DNA from 2 places in the Brevibacterium sp. HMSC24B04 genome. Region 1 is predicted to be linked to the other one. Evidence: predicted binding sites of a transcription regulator. Region 1 holds the regulator's gene; the other holds the start of a gene.
The links. Region 1 encodes HrcA, which represses chaperone genes, less so after heat shock. Its sites were predicted from a motif close to TTNGCACTCGNNNNNNNCGAGTGCNAA; they were not measured.
Positions count from the first base shown of each region.

Region 1 (12,831 bases):
AGGTTGGCCCATTTGTCGTGCGCTTTAGCGGCCTTCGCGCCTTTCCACTGCACGATTGAGCGCTGCGCCTGCCACGGAACAACCACGTCGACGCCGACTTCAACCGCGGTTTCCACTGCCGCTAGGTCTCGGTCGCCCTTGGCCAAAGCCTGGATCAGACCAAGCCGAGGGGTCTGCGGATGCTCATGCTCCACCTCGTCAATCTTAAGGACAGCGGCTTCTTTAGAAGCCGACTCGAGAACCCCGCGCACCCGCAGACCAGCCCCGTCGGTGAGTTCGAGGGCTTCGCCGGCTTTCATCCGCCGTACGATCACGGCGTGACGGTGTGCCTGGCCGGTAAGCAGGAGGCTTTGGCCGGGGCTGACCTCCGCCAGCGGGGCGTCAGTGTAGAAGACCGGAAGAGTCACGACCTCTGTGCGAACCTTTCGCGGAAGCGGCTGAAGGGGCTCTTGGACTTCTTCTGCAGACCGTGGTCAGCAGAGTCTTCGCCGCGCATTTCTGAAAGCTGCTGCAGAAGCTTCTTCTGTTCGCCGCTGAGTTTGGTGGGCGTCTGCACGACGACCGTCACCAGCAGGTCGCCGCGGCTTTCCCGGCGCAGGCGGCCCGCACCAAGCCCGGACAGGGTTTCCACGGTGCCGGTCTGGGTGCCCGGTTCGATCGTGAGTTCACGCGGACCGTCAAAGGTTTCGAGTGTCACGGTGCTGCCGAGCGCCGCAGTGGTCATGGGCACGGACAGTTCTGCGCGCAGGTTATCGCCGTCGCGGGTAAAGACGTCATGTTCGCGGACGGTGATTTCGATGTGGAGGTCACCAGCCGGGCCACCGCCGGGGCCGACTTCGCCGTGGCCGGACAGGAGGATGCGGGTGCCGTCGTGCACACCGGCGGGAATTTTGACGGCGAGGGTCTTCTCTTCGCGCACTCGGCCTTCGCCGCCACAGCTGTTGCAGGGGTCTTTGATGACATCGCCGTAGCCGGAGCAGTTGCCGCACACCTGCTGGGTGCGCATGTCACCCAGGATGGTCCGCTGAACAGTCGAAATGGTGCCCGCTCCGTGGCACAGGCCGCAGGTTTCGGGTTTGGTGCCTTCGCGGGCACCGCCGCCGTGGCATGTTTCGCACATGACGGCCGTCTGCACGCGGATGTCCTCTTTGCCGCCGAAGACAGCGGTTTCAAGGTCGATGGTGAGTTCCACGAGGGCGTCGCGACCGGGGCGCACACGCTGGTTCGGAGGGCCAGCATGGCGCGGTCCTCCCCCGCCGAAGAACGTGTCGAACAGGTCGGAGAAGCCGCCGAATCGGCCGGCACCCCCAGTGGAGCCGCCCATGTCGTAGTGGCGTCGCTTATCCGGGTCGGACAGTGTTTCGTAGGCGACGGAGACTTTCTTGAATTCGTCTTCGTGTCCGGGGTTGACGTCCGGGTGGTACTTGCGGGCGAGCTTCCTGTAGGCCTTTTTGATGTCGTCTGCGGAAGCGTCGCGTTCAACGCCAAGTGTTTCGTAGTGATCGCTCACTGCTTCTTCTTTCGTTCGGATGCGTCTGTGAAAAGTGCGGGGTTCGATTGTGTGCTTGCGGTCTTCGGTCGGGCGGTCAGCCGGTCAGAGCGTACAGTCAGTCCGACAGGATGGTTGAGACGTATTTCGCTACGGCTCTGACTGCCGCCATTGTCGTTGGGTAGTCCATGCGGGTGGGGCCGAGCACTGCCAGTGAAGCGGTTGTGTCTTCTGTTCCGTAGCCGGTTGCAATAAGCGATGCTCCGGCCAGGGCTTCGAAGCGGTTCTCACTGCCGATCTGAACGGCAATTCCGTCAGCCTGCATATCCGCCAGCAGCTTGAGCAGCACGACCTGCTCTTCGATTGCTTCAAGCAGCGGGCCCATGTGGGTGCCGAACTCACTTCCGGCACGGGCGAGGTTGGCGGCCCCTGCCATGATGAGCCGGTCCTGCCTCTTGCTGCGGGCAAGTTCCACCAGCCGTTCGGCGATTGCGGTTGCCGTCTGAGCCAGTGCCACGGGCACCGCCAGTCCGCTGAGGGTGTCTTCGACGGCGTCCAGCCGCGTGTCTTCCAGCGCTTCGTTGAAGGCCCGCCGCATGCCGCGGACATCGTCTTCGTCAACCGGGTCGAGCGCTTCGACTATGCGCTGTTCGACTTCACCGGTGTCGGTGATGAGGATGACGAGGATCCGCTCGGGGCTCAACTGCACCAATTCGATGCGCCGGATGGTGGTCTGAGCGCGCACCGGATACTGGATGAGGGCAACTTGGTGTGTCAGCCGCGACAGCAGGCGGACTGTCTGCGCGAGGGTGTCGTCAATGCTCTGCGTGCTGGACAGGATCTGGGAAATGGCCCGCTTTTCTGCACTGGAGAGCGGTTTGACGTCGTCAATGCGGTCGACAAAAGCACGGTAGCCCGCATCGGTCGGGATGCGGCCGGCCGATGTGTGGGGCTGTGCGATGAGGCCTTCTTGTTCGAGTGCCGCCATGTCGTTGCGGATGGTGGCTGAGGAAACACCGAGCTTGTGACGTTCAACGAGGGCTTTCGAGCCAACCGGTTCGTTGGTGGCCACATAGTCTTCGACGATGGCCCGCAGAACTCTGCTGCGCCGCTCGTCGCTCATCCCGCATCGCTCCTATCTGCACCGAACCGGACGGCGTTTGTCAGCCGACCCTCTTGGCACTCTCAGTCTTAGAGTGCCAATTCTAGTGATGCGCGCACATCTATACAAACCCCACCGCGCCTGCGGATGTCGGCCTTGCGAGCAACACTACGCACGACAATGCGGCCAGTGGCGCCGGCACGCGGGTACCGTGGTCATCATGTCTGACCGCTATGGACGCGATGTCCTCTCTTCTGGCCGCACTCACCAACGACCCAAGACCCAGCAGGTTGAGGTCAAACGCGGAATGGTCGTTGAAGAGGTTGAGACCGGCTACGTCGGAGCGATCGTCAAGCTTGAGAAGACCAACGGCGGTTTCCTCATCCACCTCGAAGACCGGCACGGTCGCACGCAGGCGTTCCCCCTGGGCTTCGGCTACCTGCTGGAGGGCAAGTCCGTGGAGCTCACACGTCCGCGGCCGGCTGCACAGAAACAGCCCGGACGCACCGCCTCGGGAAGTCGCACCGTGCAGACCAAGGCGCGAGTCGCCCGGGGCAGCCGCATCTGGGTTGAGGGAAAGCACGATGCGGAGCTGGTCGAGAAGATCTGGGGTGACGACCTGCGGGTCGAGGGGGTTGTTGTGGAACCGTTGGGCGGCCTGGATGACCTCATGGAGGCGCTCGTCGAGTTCCAGCCGGATGCCGAGCACCGGGTTGGGGTACTTGCCGACCACCTAATCGAGGGCACGAAGGAAACGCGGATCGTCAGCGAAGTCGCAAGGCAGCCGTGGGCTGAGCACGTGCGAGTCACGGGTCACCCGTACGTCGACGTTTGGCAGGCCGTGAAGCCGTCGGTTGTTGGGATTTCCGAATGGCCAGAGGTGCCACGCGGAGAAGACTGGAAGCTGGGTGTTCTGCGCCGGATCGGCTGGCCGCACGCCGACCACACCGACACGGCACGAGCCTGGCAGCGGATTCTGGGTTCAGTGAAGTCCATCGCGGATGTCGATTGGACCCTGTCAGGTCGAGTCGAAGAGCTCATTGACTTCGTGACAGTCGGCAGGCACTGATGGCGCACAGCGAAAACCCTTTCCTCAATTCCGGTGAACTGGCTGACGGCACTGTGACTCTCCGCCCGTACCGGCCGGAGGACGCAGACGACCTTGTGGCCACCTGCACGGACGCCTCGGTGCTGGAATGGACGCAGGTCCCCCAGCACTACACCCGTGACATGGCGCTTGACTGGTGCGCGAACCCACCGGAACCCTCGTGGGTCATCACCTCCCCAACAGCAGAACACCCTGGCCGATACTCAGGCCAGATTGATATGCGCGTCCATACTGCCCATTACGTGTCGTTGGGCTACATGTCTGCCCCGTGGGCACGCGAACAGGGACTCATGACAGCTGCTGTGCGGATTGTGACAGATTTCGCCTTTGCGCGCGGCGCACAGCGGGTTGAAATCTGCGTCCACCCCGACAATGCAGCGTCACGCAAGGTTGCTGAGAAAGCGGGGTTCACATTCGAGGGCATCCGCCGCAACGGCGAAGTGCTTCGCGGCGAGGTCCGCGACCTCGCGGTGTATTCCGCCATCCCAGAAGAACACTGAGCACCCCCAATGCAGCAGGGCAGCCTGTTTTGTTCGCCTTGGGGCGGCGAGGCTGGAAGAGCCTGACTACAGGAAGCTCAACCCCATAGTGACGCAAGACAGCACTAGCATCCCCAAACAGTTGATCCAAAAGGCAGAGCCTGTCGCTTTTGCTCGTATGTGCCCCACAGCCGCGCAGAGAAAATAGGCAATGACCCCGGCGTTAGCCGAGAAAGCCAGTCCAGGCACCCATATTCCCGCAATGAGTCCACCGACTGCGAGCATCTTGATCACGAGCAAGGACCACCACCAGTTCTCGGGGAAGTTAACGCTGTGAAGACAGTCGCGAATGAAGCGGACTGGCTTGATGGACAGGGCTACATCCCCGAGGAGAACAGCGGCCAGAAACGCCGGCAGCATCCAGAACGTTGGAATCAGGGTCATGAGTCGCCTCCTGTATGCGGGCATATTGCCGCGAAGATATCGCTCAGCTGAGCCAAGAACCGTTGTTTGGAGATCTCAGGTGTTGCAGCCCAGATGAACAGGTTGCCGATGTAGGCAGCGTGAAGCGCTTTGGCGCGTCTGCGCACTTTGGTCGCATTTGAGCACCCACAGGCAGCTATGGCCTGCTGGAACACTGTGGTCAATCTCTGTGCGAGGTCCGTGAAGACCACGGATGTGTGTCGTCCGCTGACGAGAATTGAGGCATAGACCTGCGCGAGGCCACGACGTTCGTCGAACAGCGCCGCGAATGGCTCGACCACGGCGACTGCGTCTGCGCCGCAGCGCACCTCCGCGGCATAGTTCTGCGCATCAGCATGGGCTTGACGTTCCGCAATGAGACCGTCGAAGAGCTCCACGAGCAGAGCCTCTTTGTCACCGACAGACATGACCGTTCCGGCACTCACTCCCGCTTCCTGGGCTATGCCGCGCACAGTTGTCACCTGGAACCCCCGTTCATGGAACAGACGATCCGCTGCGTCTAACACGGCGCGGCGAGTTTCATTGCGCGCCGAAGAGCGAACACCAGCCATCTAAACCTCCCTGAACATGTTCACTGAACACGTTCAGTGTAGGCGCGGTTCGGCTCCGAGTCATATCCGCACAAAAGTTATGCCGTTCTGCGAATCGGCTTGGCGCCAGAGGCAACTTTGCGTTCCGAGCGCTTCTGGGCGATTCTGCATTGGGCCTCATAGTGAGCTTCAGACACGGTAGAGAACAGCCATAGCGCGAAGCCAAGCAGAGGACCGGCAACTACGAGAATCAAAGCGAAAGCCGTGGCCGTAACAACAACTCCAGCCTGGGCTCCACATCGCAAAAGGGTACCTACCACTGGCACAAACAGATCCTGTATTTGCAGTTTGCAGATAGCCAGGTAAGTGACGAGCAGAATGACCGCGAGGACCACGATAACTGCGCCTAGGACCCAAGAGAGGGAATACAACCAGCCGTACGCCCATTGCAAAGATCCGAACTGTGCGGCAAACATCAGGGATATCCAAGCTGTGCTCGGTGCCCGAGCGCCAAGCAGCCCTGAAGCCTGAAAGTCGAGGTGCCACTCGTTCTTTTGCGCGCTGAAGAAGGGCATTGCAAGCATGGAGACAACGGCGAGGAATGCAATCCCAATAAAAAGATGATTCGCCGAAGAGTTTGGCTGCGTAAGAACTGGTGGGAGGCTTGTTTCGAACCACTCCCCGATGCTGTGGGCACCAATGCCCCTGAACACCCCAGAGAGAACCTCGTTGGGGCGCTGATCACGAATGGACGCGACGATCATCAAAATGCCAGCGACGCATCCAAGCCATTGGTAAACCGAGTCCCGGCCGATCTTCAAATCCTTAATTAGGGCAAGCAACATTCCGCCTACTTCGTTCACGGATACTCCTCTCTGAGCTGCCTTCACCATGCCAGCCGCCACTGACATGACATGTTGAGAACGATTCGGCCTACAAGGAAGGCTCGCGCCCGCAATAATGACGGGGCGGTCACCCTTGCAGGTGACCGCCCCACCATCAGTAGTCCAGGCGCCTATCGGCATACGCGTCAGTGCTTAGCTTTGCGCCTCGTTCCCATCAGCAGCACACTGCCCGTGCCGATGCCCGCCAGGGCAAGCACCAACAGTGCGGCCGCTTCGGTTCCCGTACGCGGAAGTGCACCAGACTGAGCACCCGAACCAGCTGACGCGCCCTCTGCCGAGGTGCCGCTGCCGGAACCGCTGTCTTCTGCGGTGTCGCTGCCGGTCGAGTCTTCCGAGGTGCCGCCACCCGACTGACCATCGCCGGCGTCACCCGGTTCGTCACCTTCCGAACCGTCTGAGTCAGAGCCGCCCGGCTCTGATTCACCCGGTTCTTCACCTTCGTCAGGGTTCTCCGGCGTTTCCGGCTCCGGCTGTTCGTTATCAGCTGCAGGAACTGTCACCTTCTGGGTCGCAGTCCGGCCATTGACGGTCACGCTCAGCTTTGCCGTTCCCGGGCGAAGCGCTGTGATCTCGCCGGTCGACGGGTTGAATCGAATGACAGCGTCCTGAGCTGCCGCTCGCTCGAACTGCTGGTTGCCGTCGACAACCTGCACGCCGTCGCCGCCCCACTGAGCGGTAACAGGCCACGCCACCGGAACGGTACGACCGTCCTGCGTAAACGATGCGGTAGCCGAGCTGCTCTCACCGAGCGGAACAACACCGGCGGCCTCGAGCGACACCTCGTCAACCCAGGGGCGGGTTTCAGCCGCCAGCCAGTTCACACGGTCCTGAGGTGACGGGTCCTTTCCGACCGTGCCCTTGACCGGATCGATACCGAGCATCGTCCAGCCGGTGAAGCCGCCGGTTTCCGGTGTTCCCGCCGGGTTCTTACCCGAGTTTCCGTTGATCAGATAGGTCACGCTCTCAACAGCCGAACCGTGGAAAGCACCGACGTGACCGTTGATGACCGCAGCCGACTTACCCGAGGATCGCTTGAAATCGGCCATAAGCTTCTCAAAAGCGCGTGCTTCGCGCTGATCCGACAGCTGGCTGCTCTTGGTGGGCAGCGGATCGTTCGGCGGGTGGTGGAAGAACACCGTGACACCCGTCAGCTTGTCATCAGCCGCGACTTCGTCCAGCTGCTTTTCAAGCTTTTCGATCTGGTCGATTCCGCCGCTGCGCAGCGAACCGCCAGCGGTGTTGAGTGTGATCACGCGGGTGCCATCGAGGTCCTGCGAAGTTGTTGCCGGGCCGATCTCCTTTTCGAACACGCCGATGTCTTTGCTGCCCATGATTTCGTGGTTGCCGGGTACGTAGACGTGCGGAATGTTCTTATCCCACTCTTCGTCGAGGATCTTCTTCGCCAGGTCGAAGTCCTCCTTCGACCCTTCGTCCACGAAGTCACCGTCGATGATGAGCAGGTCAGGCTTAGCTTTGCGGATTTCACGCAAAGTGCGGCGGGCGCCTTCAACGGCTGCAGAATCAGGCTGTTTGGCGATGAACTGCGCATCACTCATCACGGCGATCCGCTGGGGGCGGTCTGCTGTGGTCCCGTGGGCAAGCAGTGCCGGGTCGTGGATTGCGGAGTCCTTTTCGCCTTCCGCAGTCGGCACTGTTGTCACCTGGAGGTTGGAGACCGCGATGTCGCCCTTGTACTGGGCTTCCGGTCGGGTTTCCATGATGCGGATGCGGTCGACTGTCAGTGGCTGTGCCAGGCCGTCCGGGACGGCGAACCTGACCTTCTGCCAGCCTTCTTCTTCGAGGTGGTCCCCGTCGAGGTTGGCGACTGTGCCATTGGCGTCGGTCACCTGCAGGCGGGGCCACGCGCCTGTGCCGTCACTTTTCACGTCGAGGCTGAAGCCGATGGCTGTGCCGTCGACAGGTTCGGTTTCCTTCGAGCCCAGGTAGAAGCCGCGGGTGGCTGCCGAGGTGGTGAAGTCGTACTTCATGCCGATGGCAGGCTTGCCGTCCCGGCCTTCTGCTTTGGCGATCTCGCCGGACGCGCGTGCATTCGCGGTTTCGAAGTTCTCGGGGTCCGAGAAGTCCCACACGGCAGTGTCCTTGGTTCCGTAGGCGACTGTCACAGTGGTGCTGAGGTCGCCGACGGTGAAGGTGATCTTGCCCGTGGGTGTTTCGCCTGTCGCCTTAACGGTCCAGGTGCCCAGTCCGTCGTCTTCGACTTCTACTCCCCCCGGTGGTGCTGACCTTGACGTCGGAGGTTTCGATGCGCGCCCGCTGGCCGTCAGCATCGAGACCGGTGAGGGTGATCTTCGCGCTGGCGTCAGCGTCTGGCAGGCTGAGTGACTTCTCCGAGGCGCGCAGGGCGATGGCTTTGCCGAGCACCCGCAGCTTCGTTTCGTCGCTCTTGTCGCCCGCGCTGTAGGTGACCGTGCCGGTTCCGCGTTCTTCACCAGTGATGCGGGCTGTGTTCTTGTCAGTCGCGGCGACCTTCAGGGGCGCGTCTGCGCTGAACTTTCCTGCGGCTTCAGCCGGGGAGAGGTTGGAGGACAGTCCCGTGCCCTTCACGGTGCGGGTGAGCCCTGGGAACACCGCGTCCTCGCCTTTCAGACCGAGGCTCAGCTGAACGCCCGAGGTGTCGTCGGACTTTGCGGAGGAGTAGAAGACGAGGGCGTTGGGCACCTCGCGCACCTGTCCATCCGAGGGGGTGTTCCAGATCTTGGGACCGTCATCACCTGCTACGCGGGCGGACATGGCGGACGATCCACCGCCGTCGAGGTTGAGCGCGTTGTGCGCACCCATGTCACGCAGCAGCTCACCGATTTCGGTGAGGTTCATACCGCGTGACTTGTTTGAGCGGCCGTCGAGTACCATGACGTACAGTTCGGTTCCATCTTTGCTGATGCCGACGGCGGTGCGCGGGTGGGTGCCCGTTGCCAGGCTGTCGGTCATCTTCGGCACTGTGCCGTTGGTGAGAATCTGGTGTGATCCTGCGATGCCGAGGTCGACGTCTTCAGACGGTCCCACTTCGATTTCAACCTTGTCGCCCTCTTCCAGCTGGGCGATGGTCTCGGCGCCTGCTTCACGGCCGATGAGCACCTGGGTGCCATCGGCCACGCGGCGCTTGCCGAAGCTGTCGACAATGTCGGTGGTTTCCGTGACGGTGCCGTCTTCGATAACGGCCGCGGCGATCTTCCTAGCCTTCTTGTCCGGCGCTCCCACCGGGCGGTCGAGGGTGTAGTCACCCCACGCCGAGGTGTAGACGCCGATTCCGTCCGCTGCCAGCTGCGGGGTGTTCATGCCGGCGAGTTCGTGCTTTTTGCCTTCGGGCAGTGTTGCGGTGCCCGTTGCGGAAAGCTGCTGGACTGCTGCACGGCTCTGGGCGATCGTCAGGGACGGCTGAGGCTTCGAATTTCCTGCGCGCAGGCCGTCGCTGCTGACCGATGTGTAGATCGGGGCGTCAGAGTGGTTGATGTCGAAGAACGTGCCGTTGACTGCTGCAACAGCTTCTTTTCCACGCGGACCCTGGTGCATCACATCGTCCAGCGGTGCGCGTCCCGTTACCGTCCCGGTGTCGCGCAGGTCAGTTGAAAGTGTCGACTCGCTCAGATCAGCGGTGAGAACGCTGCCTTCGTTCCAGCCGGGCTGTTCGAGGCGGGAAAAAGTGGTCAGGTCCAGGCCGGGAGCAACCGGCTGGGTTTCCGAGGTCCGCAGTACGCCGCCCCTGGACAGCTGTTCGTCGGTGACCTCTGCGGCAGCAGGTGCGGCCTGCCATGTTTCGAGTGCGGTCAGCCCCGGTGTGAGAAGCGCAAAGACCGCAAGCAGCGCAAAAATGCGAGCGCGGATCGTTTGGTGCTTCAGAGAGCCGAGATGGGCAGTGTCGGTGTGCTCAGCAGCTGGAGAGCGCATCAAAGCCTTCCTGGGAAAACAATGTGTGGGTGCTCTGAAACCGTAAAAGGGCGAAGCGTCACTCAGATCACTCGCAGATGAATATCGCGTAACCACTCAACGGCCTCCTGACCTGCGACGATGATGTTGGGAGAATCCAGACGAGCACCCGGCAAACCGGGCTCGGAAAGGGTGCCGTCGGCACCTCGTGAGTGACATCGTGGTGAACTCCCCGTGAAGGGGGCCTGGGAGCCCGACCGAACCGGCTGTTCAGACGCGCGGTCGATGTAAAACTGGCTGTCTGACGACAGAGAGGTCACGGTGTTCTCCATTTTCAAGAAGAAGCACAGCGAGCCGGCGGCGGCTCCGCTTGGCGATTCCCCTGACGCTCACCCGGTACCCGCAATGGATTTTGATTTCACAGCGCAGGCGCCCGATGGGTGGGAGCTGCTCATCGATGGAGAGAACCCCGCTGCGATCGGCTCTTTCGAGCAGGTCCGTTCAGCACTAGCGGGACTGGAGGAATGGGGATGCGCCGTCGTGCAGAAGTCCGGTGACCCAGCGCTGAGCGCGCAAGCGCTGTACAAGGGTGAGCGCTGCTATCAGCCGGAAGTGCTCACTGGCAGTGAACCGCTCATCTACGGGCTTCCCACCAAGAAGGGCCGCAACAGTGAGGAGGCCGGGCTCGATGATGCCGCCCTAGTGCTGTGCACTTTTATCCGCGAGGACGGAGCACTCCCCCAGATTGCGCACCTCGTGACTTCTCACCCCGAGCCGGGGGTTTCCTTCGGCGGGCTCTGAGCGCAGGCTCCGAAGTTGAGGCTGGAGTCAGCCTGCCGTTTCAGTCATCGTCTGTAACAGAACGTCAAAGAAACCAGCCCAAGATGACGGAACCTTTCCGGCCGTGACAGCGGAACCCCGTGGGCGCCTCGTACGTGTCTAGCTTCGGCGTTGTTCATTCACCCGAGCGAAGAATGCAGAGGCGCCCATGACCGCGAAACAGCTGCCCATCCTTGATCTCAGCCTGGCCGACGACCCGGCAACCGCCGAGCAGTTCCGCGAAGAGCTGCGCCGGGTGACACACGAAATCGGGTTCTTCTACCTGACAGGTCACGGAATTCCCGCTGAGGATTTCGCACAGATTCTCGAAGTCTCGCAGAAGTTCTTCGACCTGCCGGAAGAAGAGAAACTCGCAATTGAGAACACTCACTCCAAGCACTTCCGCGGATACACCCGCACCGGCGGCGAACACACGCGAGGTGTTGTCGACTGGCGCGAACAGATCGACATCGGTGCTGACCGGCCCGCGATTGCCGAACCGGAACACGATTACGACAACCTACGCGGCCCCAATCAGTACCCGGAGTCACTCCCGGAGCTCAAAACCATTACCGACAGCTGGTTTAAGCAGCTGTCGGAGGTCGGCGACAAGCTGCTGAGCGAATGGGCGCTGAGCCTGGGCCAGCCGGCTGATCACTTCGCACCCGCATTTGCGAATGAGCCCGAATCGTTCATCAAGATCATCCGCTACCCGGCTGCCGTTGATGATTCCGTCACGCAGGGCGTGGGCGAACACCGTGACTCCGGCACTCTCACGCTGCTGTACCCGCAGCCGGGAACTTCGGGACTGCAGGTGCTAACAGCCGACGGGTGGATCGATGCTGATCCGATTGAGAACACCTTCATCGTCAACATCGGCAAGCTGTTGGAAGTCGCAACCGACGGCTACCTCAAGGCGACGCTCCACCGTGTGCTGCCGACCAAGCCCGGTGAAGACAGGATCTCGGTGCCGTTCTTCTACAACCCGGCACTGAGCGCGCAGCTGCCGGCAGTGACTCTCCCGCCGGAGCTTGCCTCGAAGGCGCGCGGGGTTTCGGTCGACGAACTCGATGTCCTGCACACCGTCTACGGCGACAATGCCTTCGCTTCCCGCCTGCGCAGCCACCCCAATGTGACCGAGAAGCACTACCCGCACCTCGTCGGAGCACAGTGACGGGAGCTGTTGAGGTGTCTGTTCAGGCACCGGGCCGATAAATTAGCGGCTAACAGTCCGATAAACTGCCTGGTAACGAGGCGATAAGTTGGCGGTTATCTCCTCGATAAATCGGCGGTTAGCCTGCTATTGTTCAGACTATGGCCATCGACTACCCGACTGACAGCCCCTCGTATCTCCCGCGCTACATCGACCTTGAATTGGACGAGCTGACGGGGGCATCTGCCATCGCCATCGACGGACCAAAAGCAGTGGGCAAGTCCGAGACGGCCACAAGGCGAGCGAATCGAACATACTTCCTCGACCGTGACAGCGAACGGGAGCTCCTTCGAGCTGACATGGACGCCCTATTGGTTGCCGAAGACACACTGTGCATCGATGAATGGCAGCACTTGCCTCAAGTTTGGGATGCGGTGAGGAGGAATGTAGACAAGCAGGTAACCACGCGCTACCTGCTGACCGGAAGCGCCACACCCAAGCAGGGCGTCGATACGCACTCAGGCGCCGGACGTGTGATCAGCCTACGGATGCGACCACTCGCCCTGTCTGAGCGCGCTGACACCTCACCAACGGTCAAAATCGCTGAGCTCTTCACAGGCACAGCCACAATCTCCGGCCACACAGACTATTCGCTGACAGACTATGCTGAAGCACTGTCCGCTACCGGACTGCCGGGCGTCTGCCGACAGCCAGCCCGGCTTCGTCGCCAGCTCATCGACGCCTATGTTCAGCGCGTTATCGACCGCGACGTTCCAGAGCAGGGACTCCTGGTGCGCAAACCAGAATCGCTGCGTGCATGGTGGGCGGCATACGCAGCGGCATCCTCAACCACCACCTCGTACACCAAAATTCTGAAC
Region 1 covers NZ_KV786068.1:233,726-246,556, forward strand. Annotated here, with positions in the region: gene HMPREF3092_RS01110 (16S rRNA (uracil(1498)-N(3))-methyltransferase) at 1-407, opposite strand, end outside; gene dnaJ (molecular chaperone DnaJ) at 404-1,510, opposite strand; gene hrcA (heat-inducible transcriptional repressor HrcA) at 1,608-2,612, opposite strand; gene HMPREF3092_RS01125 (DUF3097 domain-containing protein) at 2,812-3,660, shown strand; gene HMPREF3092_RS01130 (GNAT family N-acetyltransferase) at 3,660-4,199, shown strand; gene HMPREF3092_RS01135 (DoxX family protein) at 4,266-4,622, opposite strand; gene HMPREF3092_RS01140 (TetR/AcrR family transcriptional regulator) at 4,619-5,212, opposite strand; gene HMPREF3092_RS01145 (hypothetical protein) at 5,290-6,054, opposite strand; gene HMPREF3092_RS11465 (metallophosphoesterase) at 6,222-8,384, opposite strand; gene HMPREF3092_RS11470 (phosphodiester glycosidase family protein) at 8,281-10,002, opposite strand; gene HMPREF3092_RS11140 (hypothetical protein) at 10,065-10,301, opposite strand; gene HMPREF3092_RS01155 (hypothetical protein) at 10,303-10,782, shown strand; gene HMPREF3092_RS01160 (isopenicillin N synthase family dioxygenase) at 10,970-11,974, shown strand; gene HMPREF3092_RS01165 (ATP-binding protein) at 12,115-12,831, shown strand, end outside.

Region 2 (6,178 bases), on a different contig from region 1:
TTGGCAACGATTGCGAGTTCACTTTGCCGAGCCGCCTCTTCGTTCTTCTTGTTGCTGCGAGCAATGGCGAACGCAGCAGCGCCGCCGGCAACCAGAATGACGAGGAAAGCGAAGCCCATGAAAGTCCCTTCTCCGCGTGAATCGTACGGCTCCATTATGGTCGTCCATCCTGCGAAGACACTGAATTGCAGGTCAGCGGAAACCGTGTACGCGCACAGAAAAACCGCGGACGCAGACAGTGTGTCTGCGCCCGCGGCTTTGCCTAGTGGACCGTGTTCACGGCCGGCTGGGTCAGAAGCCCATGCCGCCCATGTCGCCCATTCCGCCGGTGGGGTCACCTGCGGGTGCGGGCTCCGGCTTGTCGGCCACAACGGCTTCTGTCGTGAGGAACAGGCCTGCGATCGAAGCGGCGTTCTGCAGAGCAGAGCGGGTCACCTTGACCGGGTCGTTGACACCGGCAGCCAGGAGGTCTTCGTATTCGCCGGTTGCAGCGTTGAGACCGTGACCGGTTTCGAGTCCGCGCACCTTTTCGGCAACAACTCCGGGTTCGAGGCCGGCGTTGATGGCGATCTGCTTGAGCGGAGCTTCGATGGCCACCTTGACGATGGCTGCACCGGTGGCTTCGTCACCTTCAAGGTTGAGGTTTTCGAAGGCCTTGGCGCTTGCCTGGATGAGGGCCACGCCACCGCCGGCGACGATGCCCTCTTCCACAGCAGCCTTGGCGTTGCGGACGGCATCTTCGATGCGGTGCTTGGTTTCCTTCAGTTCGACTTCGGTTGCGGCTCCGGCCTTGATGACTGCAACACCGCCGGCCAGCTTGGCCAGGCGCTCCTGCAGCTTTTCGCGGTCGTAGTCCGAGTCCGAGTTTTCGATCTCGGTGCGGATCTGCTGCACGCGACCGGCGATTTCGTCGGCGTCGCCAGCACCTTCGACGATGGTGGTTTCGTCCTTGGTGACAACAACCTTGCGGGCGGTGCCCAGCAGGTCGAGCGATGCGTTCTCCAGCTTGAGGCCGACCTCTTCGGCGATGACCTGACCGCCGGTGAGGATCGCAATGTCAGCGAGCTGAGCCTTGCGGCGGTCACCGAAGCCGGGAGCCTTGACGGCGACCGACTTGAAGGTGCCGCGGATCTTGTTGACCACGAGGACGGCGAGGGCTTCGCCTTCGACGTCTTCTGCGATGATCAGCAGCGGCTTGCCGGACTGCTGGATCTTCTCGAGAACCGGCAGGAGGTCCTTCACGTTCGAGATCTTGGAGTTGACGATGAGGATGTAGGGGTCCTCGAGCACCGTTTCCTGGCGCTCTGCGTCAGACACGAAGTAACCGGAGATGTAGCCCTTGTCGAAGCGCATACCCTCGGTCAGTTCGAGTTCGAGGCCGAAGGTGTTGGACTCTTCGACGGTGACGACGCCTTCCTTGCCGACCTTGTCGATGGCCTGGGCAATGAGTTCGCCGATTGCAGGGTCGCCAGCGGAAATGCCGGCGGTGGCAGCGATCTGTTCCTTGGTTTCGATTTCCTTGGCGGAGTCGAGCAGAACTTCGGTCAGCGAGTCGACGGCCTTTTCAATGCCGCGCTTGAGGCTGAGCGGGTCCGCACCGGCTGCGACGTTGCGCAGACCTTCGGACACGAGAGCCTGAGCCAGAACGGTAGCGGTGGTCGTACCGTCACCTGCGACGTCGTCGGTCTTCTTGGCGACTTCCTTGACGAGTTCGGCGCCGATCTTTTCGTAGGCGTCTTCGAGCTCGATTTCCTTGGCGATGGACACACCGTCGTTCGTGATGGTGGGTGCGCCCCACTTCTTTTCGAGAACAACATTGCGTCCGCGGGGACCAAGCGTCACCTTGACTGCATCAGCCAGGGTGTTCAGGCCGGTCTCCAGGCCGCGACGAGCTTCTTCGTCGAATGCAATGAGCTTTGCCATAGTGGCTGGCTTCCTCCCTGTAAGGGGTGGCAGTTGACTAGCACCGCCAGGTGCCCGCGACGGCAGGAAGCTGAACCTGAATCCCTTCTTCAGGCCCGGCGACCTCTGCCTGGGCAGTGCATTTCACCACCACTAGATTTAGCACTCTCGACATGAGAGTGCAAATGCTGAACGTTGTCCCTTCTGGCACACCCGTTAGCCGGAATCCACGCCTTAGCCGCACAAAAACTCCCGATAGCCGGGATCTGCGCCTTAGCAACCACTGCTAAAGGGAGTTTTTGCTGCTAAAGGGTGGGCCGGTGTTCTGGGACGAGGCGCCGCTCCCCTGTCGTCGGCACCTCGCCGCACCCGCCGACCCCCTAAAGAACATGACGAGGGGGAGGGACAGAATTCTGTCCCTCCCCCTCGTGAGAAGTTCAGCTGGGCTGGCTGTCAGTCGAGAGGTTCGACGTTCTCAGCCTGTGCACCCTTTTCGCCCTGGGCGATCTCGAACTGCACGCGGCCGCCTTCAGCCAGCGAACGGTAGCCTTCCATCTGGATTGCCGAGTGGTGGACGAAGATTTCGTCGGAGGAATCGTCCACGGCAATGAAGCCGTAGCCCTTTTCCGCGTTGAACCATTTGACGGTTCCCTGTGTCATGTCATCTCCCAAATGTGGAACGAAACTTCAGTCTACCGTTCCGGCGGGGCTTAGCCGCCCACCCGAAACAGCTTCAGGCTCAACCCTCAGAAGGGTCGCTGTTTGCCACATCGGGGCCCATGATGATCGTCACGCCCACCCGGTAGCGGCTGGACTGCTCAACGCTGACACCACCGAGGCCCTCGGCAACACGTTCAGCCGCGTCACGGTATTCCGAAGACGAGTAGTACACGGTGGTCGACGACACGTTGGTGCCGGCGTTGCCCACGCGGCCAAGCGTCCAGCCCTGGGACTCGTACTGGTCGGCGTACTTGCGGGCTGCGCCGTTGACGCCGGACGCGTTGAGGATCGACAGGTTCGGGTCGCCGCTTTCGCCCGCGACGGTCTTAACGTCACTGCTGCCGGTGGACTCGCCGTCACTCGGGGTGCTCTCTGAGGCTTCATCAGAAGGACCTTCCGAGGCTTCGCCCGATTCGCTTTCGCTGGGATCAGCCGACTTCGAAGACTCATCCTTGGAATCGTCTGCACCGGGCTCGACCTGCTGCTGTTCTTCGACCTTGGCCTCTGGGTCAGAACCGGCGGAGAGGATGATTCTCACCGCGCCGACGATCAGGAGGACCGCCACCAGGGCGAGGACAACGACAACAGCGGTTGCCGCCTTGTAGCTGCCTGCCGACGCTCCGGCCCGGTGAGCTCCGACTCGACGGTTGGCCGCGTCAGCTGCGCGACGCTCCGCGCGGGTTTCGTACTGGGGTTCTTCTGCCATCAGCGTGGGATCCTCGCCTGTGCTCTTGTGTCCTGTCGGGAGTCGCGGATTCTGCGAAGCCGTTTGATGAGAACGGGATCTTCGACATAGGCCGCTGGGTTGTCGAGGAGTCTGCCCAGCACCTGGAAGTACTGGGCGGCAGACAGGTCGAACTGCTCGCGGATCGCACGGTCCTTGGCTCCCCCGTAGGTGGGCCACTGACCTTCGAAGCGAAGAATCTCCGCTTCGAGTTCCGTAAGCTCCTGCGACATGCTCCCTCCTCTTCTCCGGCCATGATACCGGCGGCCCAGCTTCCCGCCAGGCCTCGTCCGAGACTATGGGACCAGACAATTCACTTTCCCCGACGTTTACGGGCGTGCGACGCAGCGCGGTATCGAAGCACGGCGGGTCACCACTATTGCACCTGTTGTGTGACAAGGTGCCGGTGAATAAATAAAGACAGAAGTACACTGCCCGTTGGCACTATCCCCGCTGACGCGCCGATGCCTACAACCTTCGCAACTCCTCCCCCGTCAGCCCCGAAGGCCTGGACGCAGGTCAAATAAGATAACACACCATTTCAAATTTCAATCGAAAAAATCTACTCGCAATCAGCCAACTTGAGTTTACAATCAAGACAGCGCTCGCAAAGACGCAGCGCATTTAAATAATGGAGGACAAAATGTCTACGCATTCGTCGCTTCTAGGTCGGCTGATAGTTATTTCCACCGCAGTGCTGTCTGCCTTTGCACTGGCGATCACCACAGCAACTCCAGCAACTGCTTCAAATGCTGATACTGTTGCTGTTTCAGAAGAGGAAGCTATCTCTTTACTCCAAGAAGCCCTTAAAGATCACGGCTACCAAGGCGACCTGTCGGAAGACGCTTTGAGGGCCGAGTACGAACGCAGCTCAGACCAAATTTCCCCGATGGCAGCCAACGGCTGCTCCACTCCCAAAGTAGCCAAGAAGCTCACCAAAAAATGGGACAGAATCTTTAAACCAGCGTGTGATCGCCACGACCGATGCTACTCGCCAGGATCAAAAACAGCCCGAAAGACTTGCGACATCCGATTCCGCAACGCGATGCTGAAGATCTGCGCACCACGCCAGGACAGGAAATCATGCAACTCGGCAGCCCATATTTACTACTACTCAGTACGCGCGTTTGGCAAATCCCATTACAAAGGTAAAGGAGACCCATCATGATGCCGAAGACACAGGGCGCACGCACCGTCTTCACGATCCTCCTCTGCGCGGCAGGAGCATTCCTGCTCATCAGCATCGGCGCAACCGTATGGTCGCAGGCCGGGGACGAGGGCTGGGTCGCAAAGGCCGTCATCGCGTTTGCTTCGTGGGCGATGACAATTCCGCTGATCCTGGCCTCCGCGGTGTGGGCCCTCGTCAACTTCTTTTCTTCACGAGACGGAGGCTCGCAAGGTCGGAACACGGCCACACCGCGGGCACACTGACAAGCCCCGATCGGGCCTGCACAGCAACCACAGCAGCCCGAAAGACAAAAGCACATAAGCGGCAGCCGAACTAAACAGCAGCCGAAAGACGGCACAGAAGTGCCCCGGCACCTCGTGTGAGGTAACCGGGGCGCTTCCCATCCCAGCGGGTTCTCTGACCCGGCTGGTCAGATCAGTTGATCTTGACGTTGATCTGCTTGATCTGGGTGAAGCCTTCGAGCATGCCCTCAAGCGATGCTTCACGGCCGAAGCCGGAGGTCTTCATACCGCCGTAGGACTGGCCGGCCACCTGGCCGCCGCCCTGGTTGACCTGCACCCAGCCGGACTCGATCTTGTCGGCCACGCGCAGCGCACGGTCGACGTCCTTCGTGAAGACGTACGCGGCCAGACCGTAGTCGGAGTCATTCGCCATTGCGATGACTTCGTCTTCCGTCTTGAACTTGATGACGGTCAGCACGGGACCGAAGATCTCTTCGCGCGAAGTCTGCCATTCGTTCTTGGCGTTCGCGAAGATGATCGGCGCGTGGTAGAAGCCGGGTTCGCCGACTTCGAGCTTGTCAGCGCCGTCGTAGGCGATTTCCACACCCTCGTTGGCCTTGCCCATTTCAATGTAGTTCGCGATCTGATCGTACTGCTTCTTGTTGATGACGCAGCCGATGTCGCTGTCTTCATCACGCGGGTCGCCGACCTTCATCTTGGCAACACCGTCAACGAGCTTAGCCAGGAAGTCGTCGTAGATGTCCTCGTGCAGGAACAGGCGCGAGCCCATGGTGCACGACTGGCCCTGACGGGCAAAGCGGGTCGACAGGAGAACCTGTTCGAGCGTGTAGTCGTTGTTCGCATCCGGGAACACGATGTTGGGGCTCTTGCCGCCCAGCTCCATCGAAGAGTGAGCCAGGCGAGCGCCGGCAACCTCGGCCACGTGGCGGCCCACACCGGTCGAACCGGTGAAGGAAACCTTGTCGACATCGTTGTGCTGAGTGAGAGCCTCACCGATGACCGAGCCCTTGCCGGTCACAACGTTGAGGACACCCGCAGGCAGGAACTCCTGGATGATTTCAGCCATCTTGAGGATGGTCAGCGGTGCGTCTTCGGCGCACTTGAGGACAATCGTGTTGCCCGCAGCCAGCGCTGCAGGAGTCTTGAACGCCGCAATCATCAGCGGCGAGTTCCACGGCAGAATACCTGCCACAACGCCCAGCGGAACGCGGCGGGTGAACTGCAGCTGCGCTTCGCCGGCCGGAAGGGTGTTGCCCTTCACTTCGCCTGCCACACCGGCCATGTAGCGGAACAGGTCAACAAGCGTCTGCGTTTCCGGGCGAGCCTGCGTGCGCAGCGCGTTGCCGGTGTCGATCGCGGTCAGCTGAGCGAGCTCTTCAGCCTGCTCTTCCAGGGCGTCGG
Region 2 covers NZ_KV786082.1:112,243-118,420, reverse strand. Annotated here, with positions in the region: gene HMPREF3092_RS03625 (hypothetical protein) at 1-155, opposite strand, end outside; gene groL (chaperonin GroEL) at 292-1,923, opposite strand; gene HMPREF3092_RS03615 (cold-shock protein) at 2,356-2,562, opposite strand; gene HMPREF3092_RS03610 (LytR C-terminal domain-containing protein) at 2,642-3,328, opposite strand; gene HMPREF3092_RS03605 (DUF3263 domain-containing protein) at 3,328-3,579, opposite strand; gene HMPREF3092_RS10955 (phospholipase A2) at 3,990-4,514, shown strand; gene HMPREF3092_RS03600 (hypothetical protein) at 4,514-4,777, shown strand; gene HMPREF3092_RS03595 (aldehyde dehydrogenase family protein) at 4,950-6,178, opposite strand, start outside.
Region 2: groL (chaperonin GroEL) is a predicted target of HrcA. The motif match lies at 2,062-2,088, and genes of this name have one in related genera.